Regions from separate parts of the Exiguobacterium sp. s189 genome, predicted to be linked through region 2. Evidence: riboswitches for the same ligand, from Rfam matches in the RefSeq annotation. Region 2 holds a riboswitch; the other holds the start of a gene.
The links. A riboswitch is a leader RNA that binds a small molecule or an ion and turns the genes downstream of it on or off. The one in region 2 is predicted to bind S-adenosylmethionine.

Region 1 (3,187 bases), on a different contig from region 2:
AGACTGCTTTTTAAAACGCGGGAAATTGAATGCGATGGCAATTCCTCCGCAGATAAAGAGGAGGAACGGATAAAACATGAACGGGACGAGGTCCGGCGATGCGGTCTTCGTCAACTCTGCGGCGATGAGGAGTTGCGCTCCATATGGAAGAATCCCTTGTACACCACATGAGAAGATATCGAGTACGCTTGCTGATTTCTTCCGTTCGATATCATATTCGTCCGCAATGTTCGCGGCAAGTGGTCCGGCTACAAGAATAGAAATCGTATTGTTCGCGGTCGCTACGTTCGTCGCACTGACGAGACCCGCGATACTCCACTCGGCACCAGCACGTTTTTGAATCCGTGACGTCAGCGCATCACGTAAATACGTGAGTCCTCCGTTGTGCGAAATAAGACCGACGAGTCCGCCCATGAGTAACGTCAAGAACGAGATTTCAGCCATACCGACCATGCCATCGGCGATAGCGGTCACAAATGCTGTGACGGATAAGCTTCCGTCGAGAAGACCGATGATTCCTGTTAGCGTGATCCCTCCTAACAGGACGAGAATGACGTTCAGTCCCGTTAACGCCAGTCCGATGACCGCGAGATACGGAATGAGTTTATACCATTCGAATACGGCGACATCGACCGTCGATTCACCGTTCGACAAGACGGCGAGTAAAATCGTCGTGATGATGGCAGCTGGTAGCACGATCCAGAAGTTCGTTCGGAACTTATCGCGCATGTTCGTCCGTTGTGTCCTTACGGCAGCAATGGTCGTATCCGAAATGAATGAAAGGTTGTCTCCGAACATGGCTCCGCCGACCACTGCCGCGGCTGCGATGGCGACGTTCACACCACTTTCCTCATGAATACCGAGGGCAATCGGCGCAAGTGCCGCAATCGTTCCGGTCGATGTACCCATTGCCATTGAAATGAAAGCAGCAATGACGAATAGTCCACTTAAGAGAAGCGATGGGGGTAAAAGCGTCAACGCCGCGTTGACCGTCGCGTCGATGGCACCGATTGATTCGGCTACCGTTGAAAAGGCACCGGCCAGTAAGAAGATAAAAATCATAATGATGATTCCCGGATTTCCGGCACCTTGCGCGATGCGCTCGACGGTTTGAGTGGCACTTCCTTTTGTCATGAATGCTGCAACCATCAAGGCGATGATGGCCGCAACGAGTACAGGAAACTTATAGAAGTCCCCATAGTAGACACCCGCCCCGATGAAAAAGAGCAAGAAGACGAGTAACGGCAGAAGTGCCCACTTGTTTGCTGTTGGTTGTTCCAAAATAATCACCTCACTAAAAAATAAAAAGGACCTTTTTCTTGAGAAAAAGGTCCTTCGTGTGAAATACCCTTTTCATCTTTCGGACGTATGTCCGCTGGATTTGGCACAGGTTCCCCGCTGCCGAGACTTCATAGGGCCAGTCCCTCCGTCTCTCTCGATAAAAAGTTAAGTTATCCTATTATCAAACACGTTCCCTAACGTACCTGTTTCAAATCTAGTTGTCAACCTAAAAACTCCCCAATTCGATGTGAGAAAGGGGAGTTTACGTCGTTAAATTGTTGAAGTGCGCCACGCGGTTACGTCCTGCATATTTTCCACCAACATACAGGGCACGGTCCGCATTTCGAATCGTATCATCGAGACGCTTCTTCCCGAACGCTTCGATTGTGTCGACCCCGATGGACGCGGTGACAGAAATTTCATGGTGGTCGACATGAAACGGTTTCGCTTCGATTTGATGGCGAATCCGCTCCGTGATTTCGATCGCTTGGTTCATGTCACAATGATTGAGCAACAAAATAAATTCTTCGCCGCCATAACGTGCCGCAAAGTCATCGGGACGAAGTACCTGACGAATTCGTCGTCCGAACTCTTGTAACACATGGTCTCCGACCTGATGACCGTACGTATCGTTGATCTTTTTGAAAAAATCAATATCGAGCATGGCGACCGATATCGGATATACCGACATATCGGATATTTGTTGAATGCCATATTCATAAAACGCACGCGCATTGGCGAGAAGCGTTAAACTGTCCGTCCGACTCTCGGTATAGAGGCGGTCCCGTTCGTGACAACGGCTAATGGTCCGGTTGAACGATTTTAACAATTTGATGATTTCATGCTGAATAATCTTCGGATAACCGTATACAGGTTCTCCCGTCATGACAATCCATGTACGAATCTCTTCAATTTCCTCCGAGCGGACAGAAACAAAGCTGTGGTAATCGTCATGGAAGGCGTCAGAAAGGGAAGTATCCCATTCAAAGCGCATCTCATAATCGAGGACTTGCTCGATTGGCTGACTCATTTCAAGCAACGTAAAGACGATGGGTCGATCGATGGGCTGTCGCGTCTTTAAATCAAAGTACAGGGTGCGTTCAAACAATTTAAACTCGACATACCCTTCATCATAATGATTCAGCTGTTCGCATTGACTTAAAAACACTTCGATGGCTTGTGCCTCGCTCTGTGACAAGGAAACGGCCTCTTTCGCTTCATCGTATTGCTCAATCAAGGATTTAAATGCATCTTGTCGCTCTTTTTGAATGAGAAGCCGCTTGATGAAGAACGTCAACGCAGCGGCGATGCTACTGACGACGAGTAAGTTGGTCTCTCGGAAAAACGCTGCCGCTAAGATGAAAATCAAACTGACGACGTACGTATAGAACGCAATCTTCATAAAGTCGCTCAATGCGATGTCGACGCGGAACCACCATTTCACCTGATACTTTTGAAACACCGTGTTTAAGAAGATGGCAAGGAACAATCCAGCGAGCGGCACGAACGAATCTTGCGAATAAAAGTTGAGACTGGTCTCCCCACCTAGGGCGAGATAGACAGCTGCTGGTATGACGATCTCTAAGTACGCCGTAATGGCATTCCACGGATATGTGAACCGGAAGCGACGGATGGCGACTTTCGGTCTCAAGTTGGCGAATTGAAAGACGAACACCCCGATTTGGTTGACGATGAGTGCTGTTTCAAATCCAAAGAATAAAAATAAGATTAAAACGATACTTTCAGAAAATGTGAAGTACACACCTTTGACTTCGATCGAGTCGAGTTGAAAAATGATGACAAGCAACGAAATTAAAATAAATGACAACGAATCGATTGTTGGGGCGTGTAGGATATCCAATGCAAATAGTGCGATGGTGAAGATGAACAGGGCACTCCATATACT
Region 2 (3,187 bases):
TCAATCCTTTCAAAACGAGTGCCTTCCGGTTTCCAATCACCGTATGAAGGTCCTCGAGCGCATCATCCGAATGGTCATATTCGAGCACGGCCTGACGTATCACAAATGTACCTCCTCATAAGCTGCAAACAGTCTCTCAATCCGTTCTACCGCTTCATCAATCTTCTGTTCAGACGATACGAGACCGAAACGGATGTGGTGCTCTCCCTCTGTTCCGAAGAAGTAGCCTGGTGTGACGGCGACTCCCGCCTCGTGGAGTAACTTTTTCGAGAACGATTTTGCATCCCCCTCAGGTACTTTCGCCCATACAAAGAACGAACCCTTCGGTGCCTCAATCTCCCACCCCGCCCGGCGTAATCCATTAATCAATCGGTTTCGTCTTGTTTCGTAAAGTGAGGCTAGGTCATCACGCAAGTCTCGCGGGGATTCTAACGCCACAATCGCTGCCTCTTGAATGGCTGAGAAGACAGACACGTGGACATGATCTTGATACGTGTTGATGGCTTCGATGATATCGGCATTCCCGACCGCGAACGCGACACGCCACCCCGACATATTGAACGCCTTCGACATCGTGTATACTTCAATTCCAATTTCTTTCGCACCATCTGCCTGAAGGAAGCTCGGGGGAACATAACCGTCGAACCCAATGCTTCCATAAGCGAAATCGTGGACGACCATCACATCATGCTTCTTCGCAAACGCGACGGTTTCTTCAAAGAATGCCGGCGTCGCAACAGCCCCAGTCGGATTGCTCGGGTAGTTCAAATACATGAGTTTCGCGTGGGACGGGTCGAGTGTTGAATAGTCCGGAAGAAAGCCATGTTCCTCTTTTAACGTCAAATCGATGATTTCCGCACCAGCCAGACGCGCCCCCGAGATGTAATCCGGGTAACCCGGGTTCGGGAGTAAAATCCCGTCACCCGGTTCGAGAAGACATTGTGGGAGTGTGATCAAACCTGATTTGCTACCGATCAAGATCGCGACTTCTCGTTCCGGATCGAGTTCGACACCATATTCACGAGAGTAAAATGATGCGACCGCTTCTTTCAATCGGGTCTGTCCTCGAAATGGACCGTATTGGTGTGTGGTCGGGTCCGTGATGGCACGTTCGAGCGCCTCACAGATTGGAGCGGGCGTCGGTAAATCGGGTGTCCCTTGCCCGAGTCGGATGACGCTCTTCCCGCTTGCCTCTACCGCTGCGACCTCTTCTGCTAATCCGACGAAGTGTTGCGTCGGTAAGGATTTTAATAATTGTGAACGTCTGTCTGCCATGATTCTTCCTCCTGATACGAAAAAACACCCCTTTCTGAGGAAAGGGGTGCTCAATACAGACGTATGTAGTCAACCACCTTCCCATCTCTCAAGGTCACCTTGCTGGAATTAGCACAGTATTTTGCAATCTGTTGCTGAAGCTTCATCGGGCCAGTCCCTCCGCTTCTCTTGATAGAAAGTGTTATTCGCTATGTAATTTTTGTATGTTCCTAAGTTAACCAGACATTTCCAACGGTGTCAAACATTTTTTCAAAGTGAACATCTATTGAATCCTTTTCAAAAAACATTCATAGTAAAAGAGTAGAAAAATTATATTTGTATGAGGGGATAGAGCATTGGAGCTTAATCGTCAACTTATTTGGAAACTCAGTGTGATCGGTCTGATTTTACTCGTCTTATGGCGGGTCATCAGTGAACCGGATACCATCTCACGTGTTTTGCAGTACACGTTTCAGTTACTGACCCCAATCATCATGGGGATTGCCATCGCTTTATTACTTAACACCGTACTCTCTTATATTGAAGAACGGTTCCATTTGAAGCGATATCAAGGTCTGCTCATCGTCTATATCACGTTTATCGGGATTTTAGCAATCTCGGTCGTCACGTTGTTCCCGCGGATCTACTCGAGTCTTTCATCACTCATCGAGGAGTTACCCGTCTACATCCGTCAAATCGATGCGTTCTTAGGTGATGTAAACAATTACCTGAAAGACTATAACGCGACGATCGCCCAGGCGATTGATTTTGCACGCTTCGAGGATCGTTATTCCGGATGGGTCGAGACGGCCGTCCTCTCTTCTGTCAGTTATGTCTCTAGTTTCACGATGACATTGATCAACTTCTTAATCGGGATTGTCATCTCCATCTATCTGTTAAAGGACAAAGAAGTCTTCGCTCGCATGTTCAAACGCCTTCTCTACGCGCTCTTACCAGTGGGCACTGCGAAGACGACAATCGATATCTTTCAGGAGATGGACTACATTTTTAAACGATACATCATCGGTAAATCACTCGATTGTCTGATCATCGGTGTTCTCGCTGTCATCGGACTCTTAATCATCGGGGCTCCATACGCGTTACTTCTTGGTGTCATCGTCGGTGTGCTCAATTTTATCCCATACGTCGGTCCGCTATTAGGGATGATTCCAGCGTTTATCATCACTTACTTTTATGATCCGTTCACCGCCGTATTGGTGCTCTTGTTCATCTTCTTGTTGCAACAATTTGACGGATTGTGGCTCGGACCGAAGATTTTGGGCGACAGCGTCGGAATCACTCCATTTTGGGTCATCACATCGATTATCATCGGAGGAAGTCTATTTGGTCTCGTCGGCATGTTTGTGAGTGTTCCGATTACGGCGATGATTCAAGTGGTCTTGTCTAGACTGATTGATTATCGTTTAAACCGAAAAAATTTAAATGAATTACTCTAAATCCTCCCACTAATTTGTTGACACATTGATGAAATGTGTCATACAGTTGAAGAGAAGAACAACAATTAACAGAAAGGAGAGGTTCCCATGTCAGTAGTATCTTCGAAACCATTCATTCAAGTTCATACTGATTGGCAGGCACCTCTTCGATTGATTCATATCTAAGATGCCTGCCTAACTAGGCATGCATAAACAACGTGGGACGTCGTATGCCTTCATGCATATGACGTCCCTTTTGTGTCTAAAATTAAATAAAGCAGGTGACCTGTATGTTTCAATCACTCAAGCAACTCGACCGCAACATTTGGATACGTTTCTTAGGAGAAACGATCACGGGAATCATGATGTTCATGATTGCCCCATTCTTAGTCCTTTATTATAGTGACCAGTTAGACAGCTATCTTCAAGTCGGAATCATCATGGCGACGGGACCGATCATGGCGCTCCTCGGCTCGATGATTGGGGGACGGCTTGCT

Region 1: it holds a riboswitch for S-adenosylmethionine, as region 2 does, so the genes downstream of both, KNO99_RS07490 (Na+/H+ antiporter NhaC family protein) here and KNO99_RS12245 (aminotransferase class I/II-fold pyridoxal phosphate-dependent enzyme) in region 2, are expected to answer to the same signal.

The regions. Positions count from the first base shown of each region.
Region 1 covers NZ_JACSKM010000004.1:205,675-208,861, forward strand. The annotation lists gene KNO99_RS07490 (Na+/H+ antiporter NhaC family protein) at 1-1,281, opposite strand, end outside; SAM riboswitch class I at 1,351-1,445, opposite strand; gene KNO99_RS07495 (GGDEF domain-containing protein) at 1,544-3,187, opposite strand, start outside.
Region 2 covers NZ_JACSKM010000010.1:44,738-47,924, reverse strand. The annotation lists gene KNO99_RS12250 (iron-containing alcohol dehydrogenase) at 1-103, opposite strand, end outside; gene KNO99_RS12245 (aminotransferase class I/II-fold pyridoxal phosphate-dependent enzyme) at 100-1,275, opposite strand; SAM riboswitch class I at 1,354-1,453, opposite strand; gene KNO99_RS12240 (AI-2E family transporter) at 1,611-2,711, shown strand; gene KNO99_RS12235 (MDR family MFS transporter) at 2,981-3,187, shown strand, end outside.